2 regions of the Paenibacillus sp. B2(2019) genome follow, and region 2 is predicted to be linked to the other one. Evidence: riboswitches for the same ligand, from Rfam matches in the RefSeq annotation. Region 2 holds a riboswitch; the other holds the start of a gene.
The links. Region 2 has a riboswitch for cyclic di-AMP ahead of PAENI_RS09240 (alpha/beta fold hydrolase). Riboswitches for the same ligand answer to the same signal wherever they lie in the genome.

Region 1 (16,552 bases), on a different contig from region 2:
GTCAGAAAATGCCCACCACAGCCATTCTAAAAATAACGGATTCTAATGGTATGGTGCTGTATGAAGCACCACAGTCAAAGGGTGAAGCCATTGTAGAGCCTTCTGCCGCCTATGTGTTGACCCGTTTAATGGAGGGGGTATTTGAGACTGGGGGGACAGGAAATCGCGTAGCTTCTATAATCAAACGTCCGGTAGCCGGCAAGACTGGAACTACGGATACAGACGGCTGGATGGTAGGCTTCACCCCCGAGCTGTCCACTGCAGTTTGGGTTGGATATGACAAGGGGCGCGACATCACAACTACCGATGGCCGACGGGCAGCTCCAATTTTCGCGGAGTTTACTGAAAAAGCGTTGGAAAATATCCCGCCTAAGATTTTTCCCATTCCAGATGACGTAGTCAGTGTATACATCAATCCGCAATCCGGTAAGCTAGCTACAGCAGCCTGTCCCGAAAAAGAACTGGAGACTTTCATTAGTGGAACTGAGCCCACCGAATACTGTGATCAACACGGCAAAGCTCCCGTTGTCGATGATGTACAAAGCAAAGTAGATCCTGCTGAAGAAAGTCGTTCCCTGTGGAACAATATTAAACGCTGGTGGTTGAATTAACCTCTTCATTAATTGAAGAGGTTTTTCTTTTTTATTACTTATTTATTGTAGAATCCATAGGATGGCCAAACTCGATTTTCACTTCTCCCACAAAGGATGTAACCGCTTCATTAATTATATTCACCCCATTCTCTTAACTCACAATTACTGCTATAATAGTTAGTAGCAACCAAAATATAAAGATGTAAATGAGGGACATGGGATGAAGGATACAGGCATGATCCGGAGTTTAGACAGTCTTGGGAGAATTGTGGTTCCCGCAGAAATCCGTATGACTCGTAATATCGACATTGGTGATCCTATCGAATTTTTTATATTAAACGATAACACCATCATACTCAGGAAGTACACCTCGACAGAATGTACGTTTTGCAGAAGCCACGACCATGTCACCTACTATAAAGAGCAATTTATTTGCAGTAGCTGTCTAAAAGAAATTGCCGACCCTGAACGCATGTCTCAAGTGCCTGAGGCGCGCCAAGATTTTGCAGGCGAAGTGTCAGAACACAGCAACACGATCCGGAAGACGAAGACAGAGGATATGTGCCAACGCCTGGAGCGGGCCATAGAAGAACATCCATATGCCAATCAGAAAGAGCTTGCTGAAATTCTTGGGATCAGTCAAGCCAGAGTAAGTCAACTCAAACGCAAACTTAGTACGGCAGGAAAATCGTAAACTAATTCATTGTGTTCAATTCAAAAAGGCTTCGACTCTCCTATTTCAGGATGTCGAAGCCTTTTTTCTGTATCATGTAACCTTGTCCGGGTAATTCGTTCCTACTCGGTCAGTGCAGCCTTAAGCTCATCGGAGGACGCAGTCCACCATGCCTCATTATGAGAGATCAAGAGGGATTTGAGGGCAGCTTTTTCAACTGCGCCAAGCCCTCCCACATCGATTTTGCGTTTTAGAGCAGCATCCAACTTATTGACATGCTCGGCGAGAATTTTCCAACCGCGACGTGCTTCCGTATCGATCCACATTTCACAGGCCGTTATTCCGCCATAGAATTGACTATCCTGTGTACGGTCCACTGCTACCCATACTACCCAAACCTGTCTACCGTTGGGTACATCTTCACGGTTCATGGAGAATTTAATCCCCTTTTCAACCTTACTCTTGGCATGCATGGCACCAATATCAATGACTGCTTCACCGCCATCAATAATGACAGGCGATACGTTATTGAGCTCTATAGAGCCCGCTCCAAAGCCTTTATGTTTACTTTTGGCATTCACAATATTTAAGGCAATCTGTTTCTTGCCCTCCGGTTGTATGTTGTCCACGAGTGCACACCCTTCCTCTTACGAATAATTTAATTTTAGCTAATAATGCGGCGATTGCAAACATATACATCCCGTAGATGCTTGTCACGGGAGGAATCACACTATGAAGTCACTGTCATTAAGGTACATCATCATCTTTGCGACCCTGGCCACCCTCGTGCTATTAGGAGGCATATGGGTCTATTCGGGGGATAACTCCACATCTTCTGTTACTAGCTTTGTTTCAAAAGAGGCCAAGTCCTCAAGCGGCATAGCTCCTGCAGCTGCACCACAACAGACACTGCCTGAAAGCGCCCCCGTTCCAGCAGAAGAGGCATTAAGTCAACGAGTTGTCGAGTATCACATCGATGTTCAGCTTGTTCCTGATACAGAAACCTTAATCGCTTCTGAGACGGTAACCTGGACACACCCCGGTGTAAAACCGGTAAGTGATCTATATTTTCATATGTATCCAAATGCTTTTGCTTCATCAGATACTACCTTTATGAAGGAGTCCGGAGGAACGCTCAGAGGTGACACCATGCCAGAGAACGGCTTCGGAAGTATGACTTTAACCGATTTGCGCACAACAGAAGGAACATCACTAATGCAAAGAGTGCAATTTGTACAACCCGATGATGGTAACGTCAACGATAAGACACTCCTAAAGGTACATCTCCCACAGCCGGTTAATGGTGGAGAAAGTGTCACGCTTAAACTCCAGTACGAGGTCCAGCTCCCCAAAATATTTGCCCGTATGGGCGCATCAGGCAATTTCGTGATGGCTGGGCAATGGTTCCCTAAACTTAGTGTATACGAGCCTATGGGCACACGCGGGGTTAAGGAGGAAGGCTGGGATTTGCATCAGTACCACGGCACCTCTGAATTTTACAGCGATTTTGGCATCTTTAATGTAACGATTGCGGTTCCTTCCGACTACACGGTAGCTGCGACCGGATTTCCTGTGAAGAATGCCAAGCTAAAGCAAGATCAGAAAATATATCAGTTCTACGCTGACGATGTCCATGACTTTGCGTGGGCGGCATCCCCTGATTTTACAGTAGCCGAAGAAGCCTTCTCTACGCCAGAAGTGCCTGGTGTACGGATTAAGGTGTATCTCGATCCATTACACAAAGACTTAAAGGAACGATACCTTCAGGCCGCTAAGGCAGCTCTGACCTACTTCAGCAAATGGTATGGTCCTTATCCCTACTCGACTCTGTCTATTATCGTTCCGCCTAAGGAGGGGAATGGGGCTGGAGGAATGGAGTATCCAACACTCATTACAGCGTTTGGAGCCACAGACTCTTCTCCTGACACCTCACTTGAAAGAACCGTCGTTCATGAAATTGGCCATCAATACTTTTACGGCATGGTAGCCAGCAATGAATTCGAAGAGGCTTGGCTAGATGAAAGCTTCACTTCTTATGCTGAAGACAGACTCATGGAGCAAGAATATGGCATCAAAACGAATCTCCCTCTTCAGTCCAGCTTGGTGACCAAATCAGAGCCGCTAAATTTAGAAACATGGAAATATGCCGGGGCAGAATCCTATAGCCGGAATGTGTATATTCGCGGAAAGCTAGTACTTAAGGATATTGAACGCCAAGTAGGCACTAAGGCAATGAACAGCATCATGTCCACTTACGCACGTAAATTCCGTTTCCAGCACCCCACTACGTCTGATTTTCAAAAAGTCATTGAGAAGGTAACCAAAAAATCATGGCAGCCTTATTTCGAAGATTATATTTATGGTGGTGGTGCTCCTGATTTCTCAGTAGATACGATTACGATTAAAAAGAATGGCAACAGCGATGCTCAGAGCTATGAATCCATAGTAAAGATTACAAACAAAGGGAGCCATTACGTTGACGTTCCCATTAAATTCACATTCGCCGATGACTCTGCTACAGAGCGGGTCTGGAGCGGTGAAGGAGCTGAGACTACCTTCCAATTGTTAAGCGATAAGCTTCTGCTCTCTGCTGAGGTTGATCCTGAGCATACCATTCTGTTAGAAAACAAACATCTTAATAACTTCAGACTGGCGGAAATAGAGCCCAAAACGCTCTCCCGCTGGACATTAAGTGTAACTAAACTAGTTGAAACCGTGCTCGGAACTCTTGTCTGGTGAGGTGAATGATTGTGAGAACATCGATAACCCGCGGCTGGCAAAGCATGAAGGAGCAATTTTATATTCTGATTCTGCTCTTCATCTACCGACTGCTCTGGGGCTACTTTATGTACGGCTTCATCCGATCTGCTATCGTTCCAATTCTACTACGTTATCCAGATAAAGACGCTGGAGGCAGCGGAATGGGCAGACTACTCTATTATGTCGAAGGGCAGTTCAGCTTGAACACAGATCCTGCGATACGTACTTGGTTATGGATGTTCCTAGGGCTTGTTGTCTTACGACTGCTACTCTCCCCCTTCATAAGGGCAGGATTACTGCATGAACTCCATCAGGAGCGAAAAGGAGAGCGTGGCCTGTTCTTTTTTCCCGGTATGAAGCTTTATGGATTTCCAGTGTTTATCTTCAGTCTAATCGAATGGGTGCTGGCTCTACTTCCGTTATACTGGCTTGCTCCAAAAATGTACGGGCTATTCTTGTCCTCCTTTCTGAACTACTCTTTGTTACTTCATCTAGTTCCATACGTATTGGCATGGCTTATATACATCTTTATCGTGCGCCTGTTCCTTCTATATATGCAGTTTGGTTATACCAGCGGCACGGGGATGTTCTCCTCCTTATTCATTTGCTTGAAGTCACTGATTCCGGCAATAGGAATTTCAATCGTACTTGGTGCAGCAGGCCTGATCCTTTTGCTAGTGTGCGGAATAACGGGTATCTTCTGTCCTGGCCTACCAGCACTTCTTATTCGTCAACTTTCATCACTGCCCTCAACACTCTTCAAAATGTGGGGAATTTCAGCTCAATATCATCTATGGCAAAGTAAAGCATTTCCACAATAATTTGAAGCATTACAGAACATAATATAAGAGTCCCGGTTCCTGAATCAGGAGCTGGGACTCTTTCGCGTTATAGACAAATTATGAGGATTTGCAAAATCGTAAAGACTTTGTTACAATAAGTCCTGTTCCATTGGTAACAAGTTTGTAATCATTTGAAACGATTTCTACATAACTTCATGTATTTGTTGTAGTCATGTCGATAAGTCACTATCTGGTGCATAAAACGCCGAATTCCTTGCACCGGGAAGTGGGGGAACCATATTTTGGGTGAATTGATCTCGCTTTGCAGTGATCATAGGGGAACCTTCTACCGAATCCTTAAGCTAACCTCACAGGCATTGGAAGGGGTACAATTTTTTTGAAGAATTTAAGAAAAGCATGCGTCGCTGCGGCGCTAGGACTTGTGATGGCGTTCTCTATTGGTGGAGGAAGTGCCTTTGCAGATTCTAAGATGGACAGTGTTATTTCAAAGACAATTGGAGTTGCCTATAAAACCGGAGGCACTAGCACTGCCGGGTTTGACTGTTCTGGATTTACTACGTATGTATTCAAGAAGGTGGGTCTTTCTTTGCCCCGTACTTCAAAAGCTCAATATAATGTCGGAACTCCTGTAGCCAAAAGCAAATTGCGTTCAGGTGACCTAGTTTTCTTTAACACATTGGGCAACGGCGTATCCCATGTCGGCATTTATGTTGGAAACGGAAAATTCGCACAATCATCATCTTCATATGGCGTGACCATCACTTCACTTAGCCAGTCCTACTGGGCCAATCGCTACGTTGGTGCTAAAAGAGTAATGAGTACTTCCTCATATCAAGCTATAGCCTACGATTAATACTTCGCCACAACTATAACCTCACAATTACATTATATAGACCTGGGTTTGATTATTGACTTAATCGAATCCAGGTTTTCTTTTGCCTTATTATATTCTTTACACCTCTAGAACGGACTTTAAACACTTTTATTTGATAAAAATTTCAATAAATATAAAAATTAGTTTAATATTATCGCTTACATATGCATTTTGTCTTTAAAAAAACGAATTTTTCTGCATGATTATGTTAAAAACGATTGCCAAGCGGCACTCTGTTTGTTACAATAACTGCAGTAAGATTTTAGTAACATTTTTGTAATCATTAAGTTGTTATTTACAAAGGTTTTGTCATGTATTGATTACAAGCTATTCCTAATCAACAGTATCAGCCGAGTTTCCTAACTATTAGGAAAACGGGGGAACCAACTTTGGGTGAATTGACCTCCATTTTTAGAGGGGTCATAGGGGACCTTCAACCGAACCCTTAAGCTAACCTCGTAGGCATCCGGAAGGGGTATAAACTTTTGAAGAAGAAGCTAGCAGCAGCAGTACTTAGCTTTTCCATTATTTTCACCATCGGAGCAGGAAGCGCTTTCGCGGATTCCAAAATGGATAAAGTGATCGACAAGACCATCGGAACTAAGTACGTATCCGGCGGCATCTCCACAAATGGATTTGATTGCTCCGGATTTACAATGTATGTATTTGATAAAATTGGTATAAACCTACCACACCAATCAGGTTCCCAGTATCAAATGGGTACTGCTATCTCCCAAGATGATTTAAGATCTGGAGATCTTGTATTCTTCAATACAAGTGGTAAGGGTGTCTCCCATGTCGGTATTTATGTCGGTGAAGGCAAGTTTGCACACGCATCTACCTCACGCGGTGTAACAATTAGCTCCCTGAGTGATAGCTACTACGTGAAACGCTACATCGGTGCTAAACGAATTATGAGCACGGATGCTTATCATTCTGTTGCTTCTGAGACAGAAGATAATGATGATGTTCAATAAGTAAATCGTACATAGGCTCTTTTCCAAGATGTTGATTCTTGGGGAAGAGCTTGTTTTTTGTCTTATTTAGTATTTACCCCTCTCAGAATTTGTAAAACAATAATCCTCATAAATTTCTGAGTCGACCATGCCTCTTTTTGTATATAATTAGTTACAAGCATAAACGCCTTCGATGTCCTTATAAGGACCATAAGTATTTTAAGCTAGAAATATAAGACATTTTAAGTCCCCCCGTGAAAGGAGGTCCTTGACCTTATGATAAATCCCTCTGTTACTTTTCATGTAGCGCCTATGGAGACCAGTCACGCGGAAGAGATTTGCAACTGGGATTACACTGCCCCTTATAATATTTACGGCTGGATGCCGTGGGAGCAAATGCAGGCTCTTGGAATCGAGTTCGGTGACCCGCAGCTACGGAATGAGCAATATGTCTCCATATTAAATGGGCAAGGGATTTTGTGTGGATTCGCGCAGTTGTTTCCAATGGAAGGTGTTGTTCGCTTGGGGATTGGTATGCGCCCTGATCTATGCGGTCAAGGTCTAGGAAAAATATTCATGGATGCAATCGTGCAAGCAGCCTTGCTTCGTTATCCTGAGCGTGAGATTGATCTAGAGGTATTGACCTGGAACCAGCGGGCGATCCGAACTTACCAAAAGTGTGGATTTACGATTACCGATACGTATGAACGCCTAACCCCCACAGGAAACAAACCTTTTTATTGCATGGTCTATGATAAATAATATTAAATTCCATATTTTTCAATGATTTGATGGTATTATCGTTCATTTTTTTGTCACAAACCCTATGATAACGCTTCACCTTGAGCTATAATGTAGGGAGCAGCTTACATAGAAGGGACGAACTGGGATGCAGAAATGGATCATGAGCGGTTTGTTTTTTGCCGCCTGTGCCTTTGCGGTAGTACTTATGTTTACACTTCCAGGTAAAGAAGAGGTAGCTGAACAGAATAAGCCGACGATGCCGGAAGTCCAATTGGATGCGGCAAAGGCCGAAGCAACCGTGAAAGCCAGCTGTATCACCTGTCACGGCGATCAGCTTCAAGGTGGAGTTGGACCCAGTCTTCAAAATGAAGGCGGTCAGCATGATGCTGAAGAAATCTACAGTATCGTCACTAAAGGACGAGGTCAAATGCCTTCCTTTAAAGAAAAGCTAGCCCCTGAGGAGATTGCAAACGTCGCCCTCTGGCTCTCAGAGAAAAAGTAACAGTAACTACTACCTAAGCAACTAAAAACGCCCGTGCCAGAAGATAGTTCACTATCTGCGCACGGGCGTTTATTTATGAGTTTAGGTGACACTAACGATTTTTCTCAAAGGCTTCATTAAATTCATGTGCCTCTCGAATATCTAGAGCTGTAATACCGTCTTCCTCATTTGATTTCAGTCGTAAAGTCACTATCTTATAATCAATCGTAATATGTGGATGGTGATCAAAGGCTTCTGAAATGGTGGCTACTTCATCAACGAAAGCAATACCCTTCATATATTGGCTGAACATATATTTTCGCACCATGGTATTCTCTTCCAGCTTCCAACCTTCCAGCTTGCTGATCTGCTCACGCAGTTCTTCTTCGGTAAATAACAATTCGTTTCCTCCCTTACTAAAAATTGCAGTAAAATCCGCAGGTCCCTTTACTCGTCTTATTCGTTAAACAAAACATCCCTTAGCTTCTGAGGTCCAAGGGATGTGCCAGGATAAAGGCAATATTTTCGATTAAATGTATTCAAGAATCCCAGCGATTATAACTCGGCTACACCAATTTTAACACGGGCTACTAACTACGGGCAAATTACGCCCCGCCGCCGCCTCTTCTTAAATCAAAACAACAGAGGCTAAATCCTCTTCTCCGACTAAAATATTAATGCGGTGAGTGTCCTTATCGTAGATGATAACGCCGCTCCCCACCTCAATCATAGGTTCATTACCTAGCGCGAAGAAAAGATCCTCAGCCAGTGCCTCCCATACCTCCATCTTGGATTCCTGCGGCAATTCTTGCCACTCTTCCGGATCCATTTCAAAAAATAAGTACCCATCGGAAATTCTTCCGACAGCCTCAGTCAAATCCGTTAGGATTTCACCGTAATCTCTACCATGCTTTACACCCACATGTATCACTCCGTTTTCTCCACAGATGAATAATTACTTACCTTATCCATTATAGCCGAAAAAATGACTTCACAAAAAACGGAATGATGTCGATAAATAAGAATATACGTTATTCGGTTTCGAACAGAGTGCCTTGCCGCTGTTTCAAGGATGATATACGCGGCTTTGTCGGAACACATCTTATAATCTCATGGACGAGGTGCATAATGGAAATTTCAACAATACTTGGTTTAATTTTTGGTCTAGTTGCAGTTATTTGGGGTATGATCCTCAAGCACGCTCCTCTTCACGCTTTAGCCACACCTGCTGCTTACGTTATTATCTTAGTGGGTACGGCAGCTTCCATCTTTATGGCCTTTCCGTTCTCGGAGGTCAAGAAGATTCCAAGTCTGTTTAAAATGATTTTTGTCAAAAAGAAATTAATCAGTAAACCCGAATTAATTACTATGTTCATGGAGTGGGCTTCTATTACACGGCGTGAAGGTCTGCTGGCTCTTGAGTCGAAAGTCGATGAAATAGAAGATAACTTCCTCAGAAATGGCATGCGGATGATTATTGATGGAAATGATCAGGATTTTGTCCGCGATGTTCTCATGGAGGACATCCACGCCACAGAGGATAGACATAAAGCAGGCGCACTCATTTTCTCACAAGCAGGTATGTATGCTCCTACACTTGGCGTACTCGGGGCCGTTATCGGACTTATCGCCGCTCTGGCTGATATGAGTGATATGAACAAATTGGCTGCAGCAATCGGGGCTGCCTTCATCGCAACACTACTCGGTATCTTTACAGGTTACGTATTATGGCATCCTATCGCCAATAAGCTAAAACGACTTTCCAAACGTGAAATTGAAGTTCGAATGATGATGGTCGAAGGTCTTTTGTCCATACAATCCGGTGTATCCACTATTGCCATCAATCAGAAGCTTGCTGTCTTCCTGACACCTTCGGAACGAGCTAAGTTAAATGATGAGAAGGAGAGTGGATCGGGTGAGCAAAAAGACTAGACGACACGAAGAGCATGAAGAACACGCCGATGAATCGTGGCTACTGCCTTATTCTGATCTTATGACCCTTCTGGTAGCCTTGTTCATCGTAATGTATTCTATGAGTGCAACGGATGCCAAAAAATTCGAAGAGATGAGTCAAGCCTTCAGTTCTGCTCTTAATGGCGGTACAGGTGTTCTTGAAGAGCGGGCGGCAATGCCATCTAAGAGTCAAGAGGATTTAGGAAAAAATGATCAAATGGATAAATCAGTAACCAAGAAAAATGAACAAACAGAAATGGCTAAGCTGCGGCAAAAGGAACAAGAGGATTTAGAGAAGCTTAAGAAGCAGTTTGATCAATATATCAGCAAGAACGGCCTTACCGATCTACTCAGCACTAAGCTCAATCAATCCCAACTTATGATTACGATAAGTGATAACGCGTTGTTCGCATCCGGACAGGCAGTAGTTAAAGATGATTCTCGGCAATTAGCAAAGTCCATCTCAACCATGCTGCAGCAATTCCCGGATTATGATGTAGTCGTGCAAGGACATACCGATAATATCCCTATCTCTAATAGCGACTATTCTTCCAACTGGGACCTGAGCGCCGATCGCGCCCTTCAGTTCATGAAGATCTTGCTAACAAATACGAACCTGAATCCACGGAAATTTAGTGCGATTGGATACGGGGAATACCACCCCATTTCTGAAAATACAACAGCTGTTGGACGAAGTAAGAACCGCCGGGTTGAAGTATCCATTATTCGTAAATATCAAGAAACCAAAGAGTTCTCAGGCATTGCTCCTTCCGATGAATAATGGTTATCCTATTACAAGCATAAAGAGCTGTCCCAAGGTCTTAGACCGATGGAACAGCTCTTTTTTGATACATTGTATTCAAATCTAGGCTCTTCTAGGTTATAGAAGTTCGTAGTTCAGTGTAGCTCCAAGTTCTTGCTTCTCTTCAGCAGACAGCTCACGCCATTCTCCTGTTTGTAATGCCCCTAGACGAATATTCATAATCCGAATGCGTTGAAGCTTTCTAACCTCGTAGCCAAAAGCGCTGCACATACGGCGGATCTGACGATTCTTACCCTCCGTCAAAATAATACGGAATACACGCTCTGTAATACGAGTGACCTCACAAGGTAGCGTCTTCTCACCTAATATCTTTACGCCGCTGGACATGCCGGTAATAAATGATGGCGTAATCGGTCTGTCTACAGTAACAACATACTCTTTTTCATGCCGACCTTCGGACCGTAAAATCTTGTTAACGATGTCCCCATCGTTGGTAAGCAAAATCAATCCTTCTGAATCCTTATCGAGTCGCCCAATCGGGAAGATTCGCTCATGATGACCTACAAAATCAACAATATTCCCCTTAATATGCTGCTCTGTAGTTGAAGTGATACCCACTGGCTTGTTTAACGCAATGTAAACCGTCTGGCTTGATGTTTCAAGCGCAACACCATCTATTCTCACATCATCGCCTGGAACGGCCTGACTGCCAAGCACAGCAGGTTGTCCGTTGATCGTAACTCTACCACCTTCCACCAGCTTATCTGCTTCACGGCGTGAACAGTACCCTGTCTCACTGATGAATTTATTAATTCTCACGTTGTCCTTCACTCCGTTCATCCTTAATATTAAGCCAAGGGGTATCCGTACCAGCTGCAGGCAGCTTGATCATAACAGTTGTCCCTTGACCCACTTCACTTTGTATTTCCAAATGACCCTTATGAGCCTGAATAATACGTTGGCTAATCATTAGCCCTAAGCCTGTTCCCGACTCCTTATTGGTGAAGAAGGGCTCACCCAGCTTAGGCAGCATATCCTTAGGAATTCCTTCGCCTTGATCTGAAATAAGAATGAAGACAGAATCCAAGGTATTTCTTAACTCCATTGAAATCACACCACCATCAGGCATAGCCTCAATAGCATTTTTGACGATGTTAATAAACACCTGCTTTAGCTGGTTCACTTCACAATGTACGGTGGATGGATATTCAGAGAATGTCGCACTAAACTGAATCCCAAACAAATGAGCTTGACTGTCTAATAGAGAAACCACATCACCAAGGATATCCCGCACATCTTTTTCCTGAAAATGAACAGCTTGAGGCTTGGCCAAAATCAAAAATTCACTTACGATCAGATTAATCCGCTCGAGCTCGGACAACATCAGTTCAATATGGAGGGGGACCAAAATCTGCTTTTCTTGTTGAAGCTGCAGAAATCCTTTTAGCGTCGTAAGAGGATTACGAATCTCATGAGCTACTCCCGCGGCTAATTGACCAACTGTAGTCAGCTTCTCAGAGCGTCTAAGCAGTTCCTCCATTCGGTTACGTTCCGTCATATCACGTGAGACGTGAATAAAGGAATGTGGATACCCGTCTTCATCACGAATCACTGAGGTACTAACACTAACTTCAACAATTGTTCCATCACGTTTAAGTCTTACCGTTTCAATTGGTGGTAGAACCGCACCACTCTTTAACGCATCAAGCCGCTCTTCCTCCTGCTTAAGCGCTGTCGCAGGCACAAGGTAAGGCTTATTCCCTAGCACCTCTTTGGCACTCCATCCATACAGTTCTTCGAAGGCTCTGTTCGTACTAGTAATTCGGCCGTCCATATCGATAGTATGTATCGCATCAGAGGTTCCATTAATGACCGATTCCAAATGCTCCTTAACTGCTCGGTTCTCTTCCAGTGTCTGTTTGAGTCGATTAGTGCGCTGCATGAGATGAGCCGTCATAGCGTTGATTCGTAGTGCCAGTTGCCCTAACTCATCCCGGCTAGTTACCTTAAGTGGAGGCTCGAATTTCCCTTTGGCTACATCGTTCACTTTGGCAAGTATCGCCTGAATAGGACGAGTAACAAATCCAGACAGTATGTAACTGCATAACAAGAATAATGTAAGTAATAACAGTGAAGTTGTCAGATTATTAATTAATTGTTCATGAACCACAGATGAAATCACGGAGTAATCCAAAACGACACCAATCACATAAGCTTTCAGTCCAGGAGATTGGATAGGGATGAAGCTTTTGAGCACTCTTTTTCCAAGCACTTTCGTCTCCAGTGTAACCGGCTTCTGCTTCTCCTGAGCCAATAGAATCGCTGTTCTATCCTGCTCCACATTACCATAAGTATAGGTGCCGTACTTAATGGGACGGTTACCAAGATTCTTATTCAATGTGTCAGTTCCGTCAGCCTTCATACTTGCTGAACCAAATGTTACTGGGTTAAATCCTGTGAGTTCTAAGATCCCTGGATTAGCTTCTTTAGTCTGCGCTGCGATTTGATCGGGATTGGTAATCTTGACATAGTCGCTGGCTGCAGTATTGAGAATAACAGGATTTATGATGTAGTTGCTCTCTTCATCATGGTAATATCCCCATTTTTCAATGAAATCAAGATTGTAGGTTGAATAATCAAAAGGGCCTGACCAAAAATGGTCCATGGCCTGCCCCTGACCCACGGATACCTCCTGATTATCGAACAACTCCAAAAAGGCCAGATACCAGTACCCCCAGTCCTTTGTGGACACCCCAATATCACTAGGTAGCGAAGACCTCGCTATTACAATATCGTTATCAGTCTTTACCAGAATTGAAATATTAGACACGCCCACCTTGGAAGTTAGGGCCTTAAGTTCTTCATTCGTCACATTCCTATAGTCGGGGTCCAGCTCTTCGGAGGCAAAGATAGCCGCCATCCTTAAATTATGCGCAATTTGATATTCTACATAGTTAGAGCTATAGTTACTTTGTTCTACAGAAACGGCCATTTGCATAGCGGTTAGTTGCATATTATTAATGCTTTCATTCCGTAGATTATTTTGGGCGGCATAAAGGTTAAATGTCAGGTTCAGTGCTAAAATTAGCAACACCGCCCCAAAAATAATAGCAGATAGTTTTGTCTTTATGGACAAACTGTTTGTTCACCTCTTATCCACTGGTAAATCCTTGCGGGGCCTACAATAAACATCATACCTTTTGCCCTCACATTTGAAAAGACATTTCAATGTAGCGTTCCAATTCAAGAATATTGAAATTCAAAAGGTCTTTCTCTACAATATACAAGTATAAATGCCTTCGGCGTCCTTATACGGACGGGAAGCGTTTAAGCGCGAAATATAAGGACAAAGTATAGCGTGAAACTTATACTTTCTTATATTTTAAGAAACCATCCACAGCTTATGCACATATAAACATTTTATTATAAAACGATGTGTACAAAAATGTGCATAAGTAGGCGGTTATCCACAGAGTTATGCACATTTTGTTAAGAACGAATATTTGTTCGTTGTACAATGGTTACAGAAGAAGGGAAGATGATCTTGAATATTAAAGCCAATGAATCGCCAGAAGATATACAAGCGGTTCATGAATATTGGATGAGGCAGGCGATCGCAGAAGCACGTAAAGCTGAGGCATTAGGTGAGGTTCCTATTGGTGCTGTCATTGTTCGACATGGTGAAATTATAGGACGTGGATACAATTTACGAGAAACGACAATGGATTCGACAGCCCATGCAGAGATGGTAGCCATTCGTGAGGCCAGCAATGTCATGAATTCTTGGCGTCTGCTGGATTGCCAGCTGTACGTCACCCTAGAACCTTGTCCGATGTGTGCAGGAGCAATAGTGCAGTCCAGAGTGCCTCTCACGGTATATGGAACGCCTGACCCTAAAGCTGGATGTGCCGGGACCCTCATGAACTTGCTTGAAGAGCCGCGATTTAATCATAGAACTGAGGTAATACAGGATGTTTTACAAGAAGAATGTGCAGATCTACTCACCTCTTTCTTTCGCTGTTTACGTAAAAAGCCAATAAAACAAAAGGAGGACTCCTAAATGACCCTTACTCTATATCATACCTCTCAAGGCATCTATATTTCTCCACTTGAGCTTAAGGATGCACAGAGCCTGCTGGAGCTTCGTTTAAATAACCGGGTAACCCACGAACCGTTTGAGCCAAAACGTGATGAGCACTTCTTTACCCTAGAGAGTCAACAACAGATCATCAATCAGCGTATTGAGGACGCCCTACTGGACAGAGCTTATATGTTCGGCATTTATCTGCTGGATGGACAGCTAATCGGTCAGATCACATTGTCCAACGTCTCACGAGGTATAGCACAATATGCTGATTTAGGATATTTAATGGATCATCGGATGCAAGGACAAGGTTATATGACAACAGCAGTCGGATTAGTCCTTGGCTATGCGTTCCGGGCCTTAGGTCTACATAGAGTTCAAGCAGCTATTTTATTGCATAATGAAGCTTCCCGAAGAGTCCTGGAGAAGAGTGGGTTCAAACCTGAAGGGATTGCTCGTCAGTATCTTAAAATAAATGGACAGTGGCAGGATCACCAAACCTACGCAATCTTAACCGAAGATGTGCTGACTGAGGAACGGAAATAAGATTCTGCATTGTCGCAGGAAAGAGTGCTACTTTTTTTCCTAAAAAAAGACCCGCATGGGCGTATAATATACGCATCATGCGGGTCTTAATCTTGCGAACTGGGATTAATAAGTTCCCATACCACCGAATTCTTCTCCAAGTTGATCCATTGTAATTACATCATCACCTTGAGGGATACCAATCTTGAATACCGGCTTCTCGTTGATCTTACTGTATTGGCCCGTTCCATTTACTGAGAAGGCCACTTTTGTGCCATCTTCCGGATCATTTACTTTAACATCCATCAATAAATCCTGATACACAGCGTATCCATCTTTATTGATCGCAGTATTATAGTGGAACTGGTTGATGGTAAGGTACTTATCAAGATCAGCTAAGCCCTTATCCAATTCAGTTCTAGCTTCACCTGATGTCAGTTCTTCTTTAGCCTTAGCTAGATCTGCATCTTTAATCTGCAGCATATCCTTGTATTCTTCCTTGCTTACGATATCAATAATTTTAGGCAGGGCATTATTCACCAAGATAGTGATTGCTTCTTTAACATTATCGTTAGTCACTTGGAACTGAACGACTTGTTTAGCTTCCACACCTTCTGGTAAATTAGCATCTTTGGGATCAATCTCGTTAAAATATTTTTCTTCGTCATATTCAGCTAGGACAGTGTCCACCACTTCATTAGACAGCTTCTGCATTTTTTGAGTATCCATCGTACTTGGGTTAAATTCTGCACCCTCCTGCTCTGCCAACGCCTTCAGATCCACCTCTACAAACTTGTTAACGATTGTCTCCGGAATCGGGAAGAACGGAATCGATGGAATCTTAACATACAACTTCTCAGTGGTCATCACCATAGGGACATTGAAGCTCATGCTCATATCGCCCTTGAGATTCAGAACCATAGTTAGCTCTGTCTGCATTGGATCAGCCTGATAAACCCCGTCGACGGTAATATCAGCATTCTTGAGCATGCTGAGTACCTGTGTGGTCATTGCAGCAGATTCAGCATCAGCAGTCTCGATGGTTAGATCATTGATCGAGAATTTACTCTTCATCTCATATGAAGACATCGTAGTCGCTTTTGACGCGGCTGATTTTAAGGCCTCTTTTGGCGCCTCCTGTTTACTTGCACATCCTGGCAGAATTACTGCTGCTGTAAGCAACAGTGCCGCGGCCGATAAACCCCATTTTTTGTTCATTATTTTTCTCCTCTCCCATGTAAAAAAAATCTCCCCCCCTTATGATAAACTATTTGTAAAAATCAAGAAACACTTCTTTATAATTCTTATTGTTTTTATTTGTTATCCTTGCGGATTATGATGGT
Region 2 (16,552 bases):
TTACTTAAAAAAGAGATCACCGCAGCCTCAGCTTCATCCAAATTGTTCACCTTAAAGGTAACTCTCTCAATGCCTTCATACTGAGTAGACGTATAATCGTATTTAGGATCATAGTAGTATTCTAACAGCAGCGCAACAGCCTCTCCGAACATATCAGCTTGCAAGCAACGCTCGATTTCCGCCGCAATGGGGATATGAATTCGCGATTTGATACTTCGAAATGCTGAAATGCACTGTTCTTTATATTCTTCTGGTCGATAATCCTCAAGGATTTGCTGCACTCTGGCTTGTAGTGGCATCTCAATCCAAATTTGTGTTCCAATCTCTTTCTGCTCGGCCATGAATGGGGGCATTACGACCTTCCCAATCTTTTTGCTCTCCGCTTCAAACAGTACATAAGGAGCATCCCCAAGCTTAATTAATTCCTCCATAAGAAGACTATCGAACGTTTTTTGATTGTTTGCATGAAGTCCGATCTCGCCAAAGATAGAACCGCGGTGACCTGCCATTCCTTCCAAATCCAAAACAGGATAGCTCTGTGCCTTCAGGCGGTGCAGCAGGTTTGTTTTACCTGTACCCGTATTTCCATGAATGACATAAGGCTTCGCCTTGAATTCATAGGACTCCAGTTCATCGAGTACCCATTTACGGTAAGCTTTATAGCCGCCAATCAATCGGTAAGCGTGAATATCCATTAAAGAAAGTACGGTCGCAGTTGTACGGCTGCGCATACCTCCCCTCCAGCAGAATACAGCCTTGTCCCCTTGAATCGCAGCAAATTCTTTGACAAAGGAAGGTAGCTTCGCAGCAGCAATCTCCAAACCGCGTTCTTTCGCAGCCTGCACACTTGTCTGTTTATACAACGTACCTACTTCAGCCCGTTCCTCATCATCAAAAAAGGGAATATTCAAGCTATCCGGCAGCGTTGCATCTTTATATTCAGAAGGAGATCGAACGTCGATAACGGTGATCTGCTTCTTATTCTTTAACACTCTTAGTTCTTCCAGTGTAATATCCTGAAACAATGCGCTCTCTCCTCTGGTGGCTAACTTCTTAGGTCGCCTCTAAGCTGAACTCCAGCTTTATTGCGCAGCTATAACTGCAATCTGACCCGGATGTTCTTCCGTTACCTCTCCGATCAATGCTGCTTCTACACCTGCATCTACTAACTCTTTTAGCAAATCCTCACTTTGTTCAGGAGCAACAGAGATCAGCAATCCACCGGAAGTCACAGCATCACACAGAATATAGCGGCTTAATTGGTCCATCTCTTCCGGATAAAGAATACTGCCCTCCAAATGGGCAAAGTTATTCTTAGTGCCGCCTGGAACAAAGCCCTGCTCCGCGAGCTCTCTTACTCTTGGCAGCATCGGTACATCGCCTTGACGAATAATCAGTCCGTGATTGCTCCCTTTTGCCATTTCCGAGGCATGTCCAAGCAACCCGAATCCGGTAACATCTGTACAAGCATGTACATCATAAGGCTCCATGATTTCTGCCGCTTTTTTATTCAGTGTAGACATGACTGTCGTAAGGCGTGTAGTTTCTTCTGGGGATAGCTGATCCTTTTTAATAGAAGTCGTTAAGATGCCCACACCGATAGGTTTAGTCAAAATCAGCTTATCTCCTGCCTGCGCACCTGCATTCGTTCTTACTTTGTCCGGATGCACAAGGCCCGTAACGGCCAATCCAAATTTAGGCTCTTTATCGTCGATGGAATGTCCGCCCACAAGCGTTGCTCCTGCTTCCTGCACTTTATCTGCTGCACCGCGCAAAATGTCACCGAGAATACTTTTGTCCAAAACAGAAATAGGGAAGGCCACAATATTAAGCACTGTAAGCGGCTTGCCGCCCATAGCATAAATATCACTTAACGCATTAGCTGCTGCAATTTGCCCAAAGGAATAAGGGTCGTCCACGATCGGCGTGAAAAAATCAACAGTTTGCACTAACGCAAGATCATCACTTAATCGATATACCCCAGCGTCATCACTGGTATCCAGACCTACAAGTAGATCCGGATTAGGAACGGTTGGTGGTAGACTGCGAATAACCTGCATGAGATCGGCGGGACCGATTTTGCAGCCGCAGCCCCCTTTTGAAGATAATGAGGTCAATTTTATGGTTTCGGCTTGAGACATCATGACTCAGCTCCTTTAGATAGTTAATCTCGAATATCTTTAATCTTACATCAGTAGACAGCATTGTACAAAATACAGACATACAGAAGAACGCCCCGTAGCCAGTACATACTCCCCGGCTATGGGACGCCCCTCATTTCTCACTTACCACTAAGATCAACTAATCTGCTGAGTTTCCTGCTGTTTCTCCAAAAACCGCTGAAGTATAGCATTAAATTTCTCCGGCTGACACAGATTACTAGGATCTAATGCGTTAGGGATGATCACTAACTGAGCATGTGGCAGCTGAGACACCATATCCTTCATACAATTAACTCCAAATTCACTAAAGTCACCTACAATACATAAGGCGGGACGCTTAAAAGACTTTAAGCATCTAGTGTAATCCACATGGCTCGTAGCCAGCCTTTGCCGATACAATTCCCGTGGACGTTTATCGAGAAGTCCTCTTCTAATCTCGTTATAAGCCAGATTCCAGCGTTCCCGGTACATCATACGAATCGAAGGTAGTACAAGCTCACTTGGAGCGTAATACATTAACCAACTGCAATAAGCAGCCATAAGCTGGATTTTACCGATTATCGTTGACGCCTGACTTCTACAAAAGCTATCCGCGACAACAATCGCTTTTACTCGTTCTGGATATTGTTTCGCAATATGTTGAACGACGAGCCCCCCATAGGCACTCCCAACAAAAACAGCCTCACGAATACCCAAATCATTTAATAGCATTATTATATCTAGACATTGGGTTTCAATAATCTCATTTGGGGCCTGCAGTAGTTCACCTGATTTGCCATTCCCCCGTAAATCACACAGAATCACTTTATATTTATCAGAAAAATACTCCAATTGTGGCTTGAACATACTATGTGTTAATCCATGTCCATGGATAAACACAACCGGAGTCCCTGTTCCATTGATTTCGTAATAGAGCGAAGTTCCATTCAGTTTAGCAATAGGCAAAGTTAACACCTCTTTCATAGATAGGTTCTACAACTATATCTGCTTTTTAACGCAGCAAAAAACCACAGAGGGATTCTCTGTGGCTATTCATCATCAAATACGCCATTCATCCTCTCTCCATACGCTTACGAGGTTAGCTGTCGGATTCGGGCAGTGAGAGTTGCCCTACCTGCATGGATGCATTTATGCACCTGGAACAGGATTCACCCCATAACTAGTACCGATTGTTACACTGGTTCCCAGTTGTTGGTTCCCCCGCTTTCCTTAACGGAAATTAAGCGGACTTCTTATGTAATTGTCAGTTATGTGATGAATCATACTCCGTGTAAGGTTTCTTGTAAAGTTGAGCCGTGGGCAAAATAATGTTGAAAGCCATGCTTTTCATTTCATATTGAGCATACACTTCGTTTTCTCTTTCTTTTTCTCTTGTTTACTCAATATATCTAAAAAAAGCCGAGCGGCCATCAGAGATCAATCCCTGAACCACTCGGCTTCGTTATACAATCATATGGCTACAACAGATCGGCGTTTTTCAATGCATGCTCCCAGCTCGGAAAAAAGAACAGCGCACTTCTCATAAGATCAGGATCGCTTTGCTTCACTTGTTTTTTGCTGATCGAGCTTCCATCGGTTTGAAGCTTTTTGATACGACTTAACACTTCATCAGCCTCCAAAGGAATTTCCATTGAAACACTCCTTTCTCAGTGACCTGGTTTCCAATCATTTTCTCCATAATATGCAAATTTATTCTTCATTTCGGTTTATACGAATTAAACCAGCTGATAGACCGGTTGTTCAGCAATAAAATAAGTAGGAATCATTGGGTATTTCTGTGCCAGAACTTCAGCTAAATATTTCATTCCTGGAGCTTCACTTTCCGCATGACCTAACATAATCAGCGCTTTTAATCTGCCTTGGTGGACAGCATCCCTCACATATTCTGGAGTTTCCCATTCGGGGCCCTCGCCAGCAATAATTAAATCAAGATTGTGCTGATTAAAAAGAGGAATAGCCATCGTCCCACCTCCTCTGTAACCTACTAATATCCCCACATGTCTGCATATCTGGGATAGGTCTCCGGTAGCACGTACATAGGAGATGCCTAGCTTTCTTTTTATATACAGAGCCGCTTCACTTACCGTCATAGCTGGAATCGATAGGATTGTAGCAGTGGATTGCTGCTCAACCACATAGGCTGACCATTCAAGCTCTCGTAGCAAGCCCACCATGATCCCATCCGGTTGATGCCGATGCCAATAATCATGATAACGAAAAATAGCCAGTTCAGAACGCTCAATCAAACTCCGTTTCGCGCGAGACACAGGGTCATCCTTTAACCACTTGCTCGTCTCATGATGACTGTAAAACACACCTTCATGTGTGATCAACAAATTGGCGTTCATAGCAATCGCTCGTTCCACAACATATTGCGTTGCGCAAAATGCCGTAACCATCCCTGTAATCACCATTTCTGGATTCCCCGGCTTAAGAGTATCCACAGTCCCATCTATCTGTTCCATAGCTCCTATTAAATCTTCCAGAATCGTTCTAATTGTCACGCTCACTTTAATCCGCCCTTTGAGATCTATTCTACCTACTAATCTATCAACGTATAAATAACCCGCCCTTAACGATATAAGGACGGGTTCACAGTTCATTATTTGAGCAGCTTGCCCACTCTATGATTTCGTAGCAGAGGTGATAATTCGATGGAAAGCTGGCTTCGGCTTATGCGCTTCATCGAATAGGAACGGCCAGTTCTTCCGCCCACGAACAGGGAAATCATCCAGCCAGGTATAGTCATCCGCTGCTCCCCAGAACGTGACCGAACTAATCACGTCCCGGTATTCTCTCAGCAGTGCGAACATCGCTTCATATCGATCTGCTTGAAGCTCGAGCAGCTCAGCAGGTACTGCCTTTAAGTCCATTCGTCTATCATCGAAACGGAACATGGATACATCCAGCTCTGTCAGTTGGAGCTGAAGTCCTAAAGATGCATATTTTTCGATCGCTGCACGAATATCATCCAGACTAGGATCGTATAAATTCCAGTGTGCCTGCAATCCGACGCCATGGATCGGCACGCCTTGTTCCAATAGCGACTTCACCAGTTTATAGATTTTGTCACGCTTTAATGGATGGGATTCGTTATAGTCATTGTAGAACAACAAAGCCTTTGGATCGGCTTCATGCGCGAATTCAAACGCTTTGGCGATAAAGTCTGGGCCCACAATGTCGAGCCACTTCGACTGGCGAAGAAGTTCTTCTCCCTCATCAGCGATTACCTCGTTTACAACATCCCAAGCATAAATTTCTTCCTTATAACGTCCTACAACGGTCTGAATATGTGATTTGACTCGTGCAAGCAAAATCTCTTTGCTTACAGGTCCTCCGCCCTTATCCTCAAACAGCCAGTCCGTTGTCTGGTTGTGCCAAATCAAGGTATGTCCGCGCATCGCCATATGATGTTCCCTGGCGAAGGCAACCAGCTGGTCTGCTGCCCTAAAGTTATAAGTGTCCTCAAGTGGATGCAGACTTTCAAATTTCATCTCGTTCTCAGCGGTAATACTGTTGAAATGATAAGCAAGCAAATGCTCCTGTGATTGGATAGTTAATGGGTTGACGGCTGCGCCAATCTTGAAATCCTCTGCGAACACTGTCTTTAGTGCAGGCTCTGTAAAATCACTAGCTTGTCTCAACAATCTCCCTCCTAACAAACGTATTTATATTCCGTACTCGAAACATTATGAACGATAATCGAACCAATCAAAGTAGGCAGGTATCTCAGCCACTTTGCCACGACCTGTCGTATATAGGCCGATAAGGACACCCGTAAAACCGTTCCCTTTTACAGCTTGAGGAGATAATGGATACGCTGCCGCTGTAGATAGCTCAATCCACTCCTGCCCATCCAAAGCGTACAATAAGGTATATTCGGTTAGCTCCGCTCGAATTTTCAAATACAGACGTCCAGCTGTCGTTGGAACCTCTGCCGCCACCTGTGTTATTCCATCAACGGTTAAACAAGCTACAATCACTCTTTGTCCATTTCTTTGCGATAGAGCAATCTCATAATGTGCATCCTCGTCCAATCTGGCACAGAGTCCAGCCTCTTCACCGTCCACGGTAGGGTTAAAATCCAGTAATGTACTCCATTCTGCTGAAGTATGCTGCTGTCTTCTTCCTATAAAGGCCACCTGTCCTATATCACTGAGCCCCTTAGATTGACCCCGAAGAGATAACCATCCCGGGCGTTCATTTAGAGACCAGCTTGCCTCAGCGGGATTACGAAGAAAGGTCATTGCGAATGGTAATACATCGTCTTCAAAGTCATACCTTCCGCTTAGTGCAGGCTTTGGTGATTGACCCGGTACACGCGGAACCTTCATATCCAGTCCTACGATATCTTCGTTATTATCAATCATCGGCCATCCGTCTTCATTCCACGCTACAGGGGCAAGGAAGGTCTCTCTTCCTAGCACTGTATATTTAGAACCTACTAGTCGTACTCCAAGGAATACGGCCCACCAATCCCCGTTACAATCTTCGATCAAATCAGCATGTCCTAAATACTGAATAGGATTGTCGGTACCGCTATGTGTTAATATTGGATGAGGTAACCGCTCGAATGGCCCATACGGCGAGGAGCTTCGACCAATGATCTCACGATGTTCCTTCGCCGTACCGCCTGAAGCAGACATGATATAGTACATTCCATTTATTTTGTACAGGTGTGGTCCTTCCGTCCAAGGTCCACCATCACCAGTCCAGATGACAACTGGTTCTGATAAAGCTGCGCCCGTAGCAATATCAATCTCATATTGAATGGCGTGGGAGTCATAGTCTGCCCCCTGCTGGGTAGTTACATATACCTTTCCATCCTCATCAAACATTAGAGAAGGGTCAATGCCTCCATAAGGAATAATGATTGGATCTGACCACGGACCCGCTGGGTCCGTAGCCGTAACATAGAAATTTCCCTTCCCGTGTATTTCGGTCGTTATCATGTAAAACGTTCCTTCATGATATCGGATCGTTGGTGCAAATATACCTCCAGAGCTTTTACTCTTACGTGTATCTAGCTGACTTACACGATTGAGCACATGACCAATTTGTGTCCAATGAATTAAGTCCTGGCTGTGAAAGATAGGTACCCCAGGAAAATATTCAAAGGAGCTACAAACCAAATAGTAGTCATCCCCTGCCCGTGTGATGCTTGGATCGGGATAGAAGCCTGGAAGTATTGGGTTCGTGTATGTGATTGGAGATTGGGTCATAATTTAACAAACAACCTTCCTATTCCTTAATAGTGATTGCAAGCTGCTTATTCCTTCACGCTTCCCACGTTCATTCCAACTACAAAGTATTTTTGCATAAATGGATAGACTAGCAAAATCGGAACCGAAGCAACGATAGTAACGGCTGCACGAATGGACTTTGGAGTTACCATTGACCCCGCTGACTCCGCAGTTACCCCTGCCCCGTTAGCTACACTTGCGCTACTGTTCGCATTCATACTAGATTGTATTAGTTTCATTAATTCATACTGCAATGTACTCAAGTGCTGGCGGGAAGAGGTGTAGATAAAAGCATCAAACCATGAGTTCCATGCACCTACCGCGACAAAAAGGGCAATGGTAGCAAGAACAGGTTTGCATAAAGGGAAGACTACTTTCATGAAAATCTTGAATTCCCCGGCACCGTCGATTCTCGCGGATTCCATAAGACTTTCATGTATGCTACCAATATAAGTACGGATGACGATCATATTAAATGCACTTATCATAGTCGGTATTACATATACCCAAAATGTATTAAGCAAATGAAGATCCTTAATTAGGAAATAATTTGGAATCAGACCCGCATTAAAATACATGGTTAGGACGAAAACAAAGGTAATCTGCTTGCGGAAAACATATTCTTTCCGGCTTAAAGTATAAGCAAGCATTGTGGTTAAAAATAGATTCAGGATCGTAGATATCACTGTTCGTGCTACCGAAATCCAAAAAGCAGGAATAATTGTACCAGAGGCAAAAACAGCTTTGTAGTTCTGTATAGTCCACTCCCTAGGCAATAGATAAATGCCGCCGCGGATGGTATCATTTCCCTCATTTAAGGAAACTGCTATAGTATTCAAGAATGGATACAAGGTAACAATGACTAGACATATCATAAAGATAGTATTGAAGGTACCGAACACTACTGGTTCGATCCCTATAATTCTCATACGTTTTCTACTATTACTTTTTGGAGATTTCTGAGGTATTAATTGAGTTTTTTCCATGATTATAACAGCCTCTCTTCCCCTAGCCGCTTCGACGTCCAGTTAGCTAAAAGCAGTAACGTTACACTTACGACTGTTTTAAATATGCCTCCCGCAGTGGCTAAGGAGTAATTCCCTTGCCCAATCCCGTATTTCAATACAAATATATCAATCGTATCCGACCAGTCTACAGTAAGCCCGTTCCCTAACAAGTACGGAACCTCAAATCCGACATCCAATACATGTCCTATGGACATTATCATCAGGATTACAATGGTTGGTTTAATTCCCGGCAATGTTACATTGAACATTTTTTTGTACCGGTTAGCCCCATCAATCTCAGCAGCCTCATATAAAGCTGGATCTATAGAAGCCATAGCAGCCAAATAGATGATTGTACTCCATCCAACCTCTTTCCAGACAGTTGAAGCACCCACAATACCCCAGAAATACTTCCCTTCACTCAACCAAAGGATTGGTGAATCGATAAGATGTAATTTCATGAGCACGATGTTGATAATCCCGTCGTTAACCGAGAGGGAGACACCTACAATCCCTGTTACAATAATCCAGGAAAGAAAGTGAGGTAGGTAGGATATGGTCTGCACGGTTCTTTTCCAAAATACATTTTTGATTTCATTAAGAAGTAAGGCCAATGTTATCGCGGTTATAAATCCTAGAAAGAAATTAATTAATCCCATAGCCAGTGTGTTTCGTAGTACCCTTAAAAAGGTATCATCCGTAAATAGAAACTTGAAGTGTTTCAAGCCGACCCATGTCTGTTCGCCAAATGCCTTAGCTGGTTTATAATCCTGAAAAGCCATTGTCCATCCCCAAACAGGTACGTACGCAAATAGTACAATATACAGCAGCAATGGAACTGACATCCAAATCAGCTGTTTCTGATTCTTAATCAAGGTCATAGTAATCGGTTGCTTCTTTTTTCTTTTAGGATGCCGGTTAACTTTTTTTCCCGTTAAAATCTCATCCATATATTTTCTCCCCACATCATCCATATATTTCAGAAAGTGGTTGGCTAATAAGCCACCACTTTCTGATTTTTAAGCAAGCTCTAACTATTTAACACTCCAAGTATCAAATCTCCATTTAAGCTGTTCATTGATTCTGTCTTCGTAAGCTTTAATATCCGCTTTATGAAGTTCTCCAACAAATTCAGTCCAAACTTTATCGAAATCGGAAGGGCTAGCCAAGATTGCTTTTGGCAGGTACTTGGTTTTAACTTCTCCCATCTTCGTATCGGCAATTTTTGCTGGAGAATTTTCAACAAGATCTATCGACCAAGCTGGATAAGCCACTGGGTTCGGTCCAGGCTTACTGAAGAAATCTACATAACTGTTGAATCCATATGCGTCAAGGACTTCCTTGTCATACGCTTCCAACCCTGCTTTATATTCTTCTGGTTGGGCTGCCGCATCCGTTGAGTTACCGTCTGCAAAGTACCCTTGCATTTTCGGAGCAGTAGCATACCAAGCTTCTGCTTTGTTACTTAGCTTCCATGTTGCATCAACTGCGTTGTCCCGTTGTTCTTGGGTTCTTATAAAGCGACCGTCTACCACTTGATAATCTTCGCCTTCAATCCCCCAAGTAAGAATTTTTTGCCAATCTTCTTGAATTAATGTGTCCATAAGTTTAAGGATTCTCACTGGATCCTTAGCATTGACAGTGATCCCGAATCCATTATTTAAGTTAAGAGCAGGGCGATCCAGATAATAATCCTTGGTGTTAGTATCATATACAAGAGGCAGACCTACATAAGTGCTCATATCTTTCCCTTGTGTCTTGAGTGAATCTTCTGCTTTACCAAAGTTCCAGTGCTGATCAAACATTCCCAGTACGGATCCGCTGGACAATTTAGCTAAATATTGGTCATAATCCATTACAAACGCTTCTTTGTCAATAATACCCAATGCATTCATATCATTAAGCTTTTTATAGTACTGCTTAGCATAGTCTTTATCCGCAAAGATTTCTGCTACGTTATCCTTAACTACTACTCCGCCATCATTAGGATGCCCGATCAGATGCTGAGGAGCGTTAAACAATCCCCAGTTTCTCCAGTCTTTGTTATGAATCTCAAACCCAATTGTTGGTTGACCATCAATGGTTGGATTTTTCTCTTTATATTTCACGATAAGATCGAAATACTCGTCCAAAGTTTTAACGGTTGGATAACCGGCATCTTTAAGTACGGCTTTCTGAATCCAGAAAGCTGGGCCAGAGTAATAGGTTGTATTCATCTCACCGTTATACGCACCATAGTTTGGAAGTGTATAAATGTGTCCATCATTGGGATCCTTCATCATGTTCCAGTAAGCTGCGTAATGCGCTTTCAAATTCGGAGCGTGTTCTTCAATCAAGTCCTCGAGAGGAATAAATGCACCTGCTGCCGTCAGTTGGGTATTGGAACTCATCAGATCTGGATAATCCGAACCGGCAATCATAACGCCAAGCTTCTGTTTAAGGTCTCCAGCCAAGAATTCAAAGTTGAATGATGCGCCTGTTTTTTCTTTGATCATCTTGTAAATTTTGTTATCTGGTGTGGGTTGCTGACCTGCTTCTCCAAGAAAGATACTAACTTCAAAAGGCTCTATCTTCTTGTCATCGGTTCCAGCTGCAGTTGCAGCTGTTGTTTCTGCCGGTTTGTTTTCCCCCTTAGCAGTATTACCGCTGTTATTTCCACCGCACCCTGCTAGAGCAAAACTTAGGGATAACACAGCAATCAGACTAAGTTTGAACTTTGATATTGACTTGCCCCCCATAAAGCACCTCCATATTTTGTTGGTGTAACCATATTGTAAGCCCTTACAAGTTAAATTATAGAGGTGATGATGCCATTGATAATACACCAGAACTAAAGGTGTACCCCCAAAAAGTTTAGGTATTCGTATGTTTAAATTCATTAGGGCTCATCTTCATCTTCTTTTCAAATTGTTTGAGAAACTGACTATAATTGGAATACCCTACTTTCTCGGCGATCTCACAGTTTTTCAGCTTATTGTGTTGAAGTAAACGCGCAGATTCCTTAATCCGGAGGTCATGCAGTTGCTCATTAAAATGAATGCCATTCTTCTTGATCAATAATTGTCCCAGATACACTGGATGCAGGAAGAATACCTCCGACAGCTTTTTAATTGTAAGATTTTCGTGATAATGCGCTTCAATATAGTTGTTGATTTCCTGTACAATCCCCTGTGATTTTTGGATTTGTTCTTTTAGAAGAATATCAATACTCGCCTCACCACATGATAAAAGATTACGCATTAAATCGTTCAACTTCATCATCGAGTCCCGCATTTCGGGGATTGTTATTTGGGTTAACAAGGAGGATACCTGAACTTCACTAGCTTTCGAAGTAAACTCAACGATCTTATACATAATATGAATAACGATCTTCTTCACAACCTCTGGAGCGATGCGCATCTCACGAAAACTGCGAGAGGCCAAGCCCACAGCTTGTTTAAAGCCTTTTATGTCCAGTGTGTTAATGGGTCTCATTAAGTCATCCATCAGTTGAATTTGATCATAGTGATAGCTGAAGGGACTATCTTTGGTTCCCTGATAGGTCAAGAATCCTGAATGATCCGAATTATAAAAATAATACATTAACGCTTCTTTCGCCGTTCGGTAGCTATTCGCAATTTGAAGCAAAGAGCCCTCGCTATCCCCTACTGCAATATACATGGCTTGCTTAGGGTGTTCATTCAGCAAGGGAGCTACTGCAGGATATATTGCGGCACCCTCATCAGACTCCGAAGGATAGCCGTATACGATTCCAAAGCAAAAAGCCTCCAGATCGATCAGAAACATCGATTCCGTATTCGTTAGGAGAGCTACTGCTTTCTCTCTGATTTCCGTATACATCGTCGGGTCTGTCTGTAGTAAACAAATATTCCAAAGGCTTTTGCCTTCCGATAGACGTGTAAGTACTGTAAAGTCTGACTTATCTTCTGCCTTCTCATTCAGAATGCTCTTAAGAAGAGAGACAACTTCCTCTGAGTTTGCCATTTGATTTAAGCTTCTCTTCTGAGTTTCCTGTTCTAATTCCCGATATATCTCCTTCAATTCTTCTGACGCCTCTTCTTCGAAAAGCGGTTTCATCAGATAATGGTTAATGCCATAACGTATAGCTGTCTTAGCATATTCAAACTCACTATAACCGCTTAGTATGGCAAACTTAATCGGTTTAGTCTCCTCTTGCTGCCAGGCGGAAACCATTTCCAGACCATTCATTAGCGGCATATTTACATCTGTAATGACAAGATCCGGCAGTAGCTGCTTTATTAACTGTAAGCCCTCTTTGCCATTACTGGAGGTTCCACATACTTCAAAGCCAAGCGCCTGCCAGTCTATCCATAGCTGCATCCCCTCAAGAGCACTAGGCTCATCATCGATCAACAATACTTTGTATTTCATAGGCTCCCTCACCTTCTAGCTATTTTTTCGTTCCAGGAGCTTTAGCGGAATGCCAAACGTGACAACAGTCCCTTCATTCGGGACACTGCTGATTTCAAAGCGAACCTGATCTTCATAATATAGTTCCAGTCTGCGATACACGTTGCGGATTCCGATATTCGTTCCTGAGGAGGCTTCTTCATTTTGAACATTAAATAAAATTTCTTTAAGCTGGCTTGGTTCGATCCCTTTGCCGTTATCTGAAATCGTAACTTGCAAACGACCATCCTCGATTTCCGTCTTTACTTTAATGATACCGAGTCCTTCTATGGCCTGCAGACCATGCTTACAGGAATTTTCTACTAACGGCTGCATGCTTAGCTTTGGAATTTTATATTGCAGCGACTGCTCATCGATCTCAAATTGATAGTCAAATTTATCTCTGAACCGGAATTTTTCTATTTTCAGATACATCTCAATGAACGTCATTTCTTCTTCCAATGTAACGAGATCTTCTTTCCAGCTAAGTAGTCTTCTGAGCAACTTGGATAAACTCTTAATGATGTCTGTAACGTCCGAATAATTATTTTTGGTACAGACCACTAAAATGGCATTTAAAGTATTGAAGAGAAAATGGGGATTCATCTGACTTTGCAAAAAATTCAGTTCAGCCCTTACTCTTTCCATCTCCAGGTTATTCTTTTGAATCTCTAGTTTGTATACATCGTTAATTAGAGAATTAATTTTAGTGGTCATTCTATTAAAGTTGTGAATCAAGTCACCAATCTCATCTTGTCCTTCATCGATTTGAATAAGATCGAATTTCTCATTCGTTACTTTCTGCATATGCCTAGACAACCGTTTCACCCGATAATTGTACGATCTTAACATCACATATAAAAAGGCGGTTGTGAGCAAGGTGACAATGGACGCCAAAATACCCGCATAAATTCGAATCTCCATAATCGCCTGAGCAATACGCTCCCCTTGCGTAACCCCTATAATTCGCCAGCTTTTTATATAACTAGCCCCGCCAACGGGTACAATATGTATGTCTTCCTTGTGCTCATCATCCTGAAGCTCGAACACAGGATAAGGATCCTTCGTACCCCTCTGATACCCGCTCTGAGCAGACATAATGATTTCATCCTGCCCGTTAACCAGGTAAAGACTCAAATAATCCTTTTCTCTAATTATAATGTCATATATTTTACTGAGATCCAGGTCAATTCTAAGCAGCTTTTCATAGGTATTCAGTGAGCTGTATACATCCATTCGCTCAATTACACTTAAATACGGGGCATTAGAAGCCACATTAGGCGCTGCGCTCATTTGATAAGCAGCAAGAAACATATGTTTATTCGCAGCACTGAACTGCTTATACCACTCACTCTCCCTTACCTTGTCCGTGATGACCTGATAGTTACTACCGGAAACAATGGAGTCATTATTCGTAAATACAGTAATTCGTTCAAGTTGATTGTTAACTGGCATATAACTGTTCATCCGATCTCGAAGCTGTTCGTCGAAGGTGTCATAAAATTCAATCAAGTTCCCATACCTCCGCTCTAGCAATTCATACAGATTCTTATCCGAGGACAGCGTATAACTAACTGCTACTCCACCCTCAATGAAATCTTGAATATCCTTTCTGGCCCTCTCTAAAGAGATTTCTAAGTTTTGCTGTTCTCTGGATTTGATCAAATCGGAAATCCGATCCAAAAAAACAAGGTTAATAATAATAATAGGGAGTAGAACGCCTATAACGTAAATGAGGGAAAATTTGTAGTTCAGTGGAATGTCATTCACTACTTTTCTAAATCTGAATTTTTTTCTCTCCATACGAAACACCTTGCTTCCCCTAGAGCTATTAGTTTTTATTTTCATTTTTATAAACCGATGGGACTACCCCTACAATCAGCTTGAACTTATCAATAAAATAGTCTGTGTTTGAGAATCCCACCTGCACCGCAATATCCGATATTTTCAGCTGCGTTCGCTTAAGCAGACTTTTGGCTTCCTCAATCCTTTTGGCATTTAAATATTCACTAAAGCCCTGACCCGTTTGTTTCCTGAATAGCTGTCCCAAATAGGTAGAATTGATATGAAATTGCCGTGCTAAATCCTGAAGCTTCAATTTATTCCGAAATTCACAATCCACATACTGAATCACCTTGTAAATCGTATTTTGTTCATTCTGCTGCTCTAATTCAGATAGATAGACCGTCGCCAGCATACACAGACTTTGAACATAACGGCTTAATACAAAATAATCATTTAGTTCACCTAGATTTCCATACTCTTGCTGAAGCTTTATCATCATCGTATCCGGGATACCATTCATTTGGGCTATCAGTGTACAGATCGTAAGCTCTAAATGAGCCACCTGGGCTTGCACGACCTCAATCGTCAACAGATTCTCTACGAAAGAGGCGAACGCTTCTTTTACACAAGGTTGTATCTGTTCTAAATCATTTGCCAGGACCTTATCCATCAGCTGTTTGAAGTGATCTTCATGGTGTTCCTTCTTCTTTAGAATCCTAAGCTCGCTATAATAAAAAATCCCCCTCTTCTGCTGATGTGTCTTTCGTTTCCATACATCAAGTGCTTGCAAATAGATTTCTCGAATCGAACATATGCCTACCATTCTAGTGCTAATCGCTAGGAGTACCGGTTCATATAATTGTTCAGCGATATCCGAACGAATCTGGTTGACGATAGCGTCCAGACTCTCATTCCCAATGAAAGCAGACTCAAGAATGATCCCTGTTCTTCCCGATCGATCCTGAAAGAAACGGATACATTCCTTGGGAAAATAGTCGACGATCCGTGGATGCAATGGATTGATAGACATGGCTGGTTCGATAAGAATACACATTAACTCTGCATTCGCTTGAAGCTTCAACGTGCTCTGGGTTAGAAGCTCTAAATTTTCGTTATACTCGCCTTGTATTAGGCGGTTGACGATATTATTTACGACAAAGAATTGCTTCTTATCAAGCTCCTCATTGGAAGCGATTTCATTTTGGATCATAGGCGTAATCCTGCTTAATAAGGACTCTATTTCTTCATCATCAATAGGTTTTAATAAATAGTCATTCACTCGTTGCTGCAATGCCGTACGCGCAAGTTTAAAATCGTCATACCCGGTCAATACCACAAATTTCGGAGGCTTTGGCATCAATTCATTCAACTGTGTGATAAGCTCGAGACCATTAATAACCGGCATATTAATGTCAGTTAGAACCAATTCCGGTTTATATTCCTGTATAAGTCTCATAGCTTCTGAGCCATTATGGGCTTCCGCGCACACTTCAAAGCCGTATTTTTCCCAGTCAATCATCGTTCTCAGCCCTTCAAGTACCCAGGGCTCATCATCCACGATCAGAACCTTCAGCATGATGCTCGCTCCAATCTCTTAAGATAAGGCTGCACTTTCTTATGAAAATATATATTATGCTAACACAATTGGATATTGTTGTGAATTCATAATTTTTCCTTCTTTTGCTTAAAACAGTACTTTTAAATCTGGTAAAAGCATAAAAAAACGACGTATCCAGACTTTCAGACACATCGAGTTCAGTATGTTTTTAGTTAATAAGCTACCTTCGAACTAAGGTTGTTCTCGTGATTGATTAACCATTCTTTTCTTGCAATGCCGCCGCCGTAACCCCCTAATTCACCATTACTATTGATCACGCGATGACACGGAACCAAGATCGATAATTGATTCGCTCCATTAGCTCTGGCTACAGCTCGACAAGCCGAA

Region 1: another riboswitch for cyclic di-AMP. It lies ahead of PAENI_RS29515 (C40 family peptidase); the one in region 2 lies ahead of PAENI_RS09240 (alpha/beta fold hydrolase).

The regions. Positions count from the first base shown of each region.
Region 1 covers NZ_VTZR01000029.1:20,302-36,853, forward strand. Annotated here, with positions in the region: gene PAENI_RS29485 (transglycosylase domain-containing protein) at 1-611, shown strand, start outside; gene PAENI_RS29490 (AbrB/MazE/SpoVT family DNA-binding domain-containing protein) at 814-1,287, shown strand; gene PAENI_RS29495 (YwhD family protein) at 1,389-1,895, opposite strand; gene PAENI_RS29500 (M1 family metallopeptidase) at 1,999-4,005, shown strand; gene PAENI_RS29505 (hypothetical protein) at 4,017-4,847, shown strand; cyclic di-AMP (ydaO/yuaA leader) riboswitch at 5,062-5,200, shown strand; gene PAENI_RS29510 (C40 family peptidase) at 5,254-5,682, shown strand; cyclic di-AMP (ydaO/yuaA leader) riboswitch at 6,042-6,183, shown strand; gene PAENI_RS29515 (C40 family peptidase) at 6,189-6,680, shown strand; gene PAENI_RS29520 (GNAT family N-acetyltransferase) at 6,936-7,421, shown strand; gene PAENI_RS29525 (c-type cytochrome) at 7,549-7,905, shown strand; gene PAENI_RS29530 (4a-hydroxytetrahydrobiopterin dehydratase) at 7,997-8,284, opposite strand; gene PAENI_RS29535 (hypothetical protein) at 8,513-8,806, opposite strand; gene motA (flagellar motor stator protein MotA) at 9,013-9,816, shown strand; gene motB (flagellar motor protein MotB) at 9,800-10,618, shown strand; gene rluF (23S rRNA pseudouridine(2604) synthase RluF) at 10,718-11,419, opposite strand; gene PAENI_RS29555 (sensor histidine kinase) at 11,409-13,736, opposite strand; gene tadA (tRNA adenosine(34) deaminase TadA) at 14,139-14,660, shown strand; gene PAENI_RS29565 (GNAT family N-acetyltransferase) at 14,661-15,230, shown strand; gene PAENI_RS29570 (hypothetical protein) at 15,336-16,427, opposite strand; gene PAENI_RS29575 (small acid-soluble spore protein P) at 16,530-16,552, opposite strand, start outside.
Region 2 covers NZ_VTZR01000011.1:209,199-225,750, forward strand. Annotated here, with positions in the region: gene mnmH (tRNA 2-selenouridine(34) synthase MnmH) at 1-1,025, opposite strand, end outside; gene selD (selenide, water dikinase SelD) at 1,083-2,141, opposite strand; gene PAENI_RS09240 (alpha/beta fold hydrolase) at 2,298-3,125, opposite strand; cyclic di-AMP (ydaO/yuaA leader) riboswitch at 3,214-3,398, opposite strand; gene PAENI_RS31785 (hypothetical protein) at 3,620-3,793, opposite strand; gene PAENI_RS09245 (Nif3-like dinuclear metal center hexameric protein) at 3,878-4,672, opposite strand; gene PAENI_RS09250 (endo-1,4-beta-xylanase) at 4,787-5,806, opposite strand; gene PAENI_RS09255 (glycoside hydrolase family 43 protein) at 5,852-7,384, opposite strand; gene PAENI_RS09260 (carbohydrate ABC transporter permease) at 7,432-8,334, opposite strand; gene PAENI_RS09265 (ABC transporter permease) at 8,394-9,362, opposite strand; gene PAENI_RS09270 (type 2 periplasmic-binding domain-containing protein) at 9,447-11,150, opposite strand; gene PAENI_RS09275 (response regulator transcription factor) at 11,266-12,804, opposite strand; gene PAENI_RS09280 (sensor histidine kinase) at 12,820-14,625, opposite strand; gene PAENI_RS09285 (response regulator) at 14,654-16,183, opposite strand; gene PAENI_RS09290 (bifunctional transcriptional activator/DNA repair enzyme AdaA) at 16,378-16,552, opposite strand, start outside.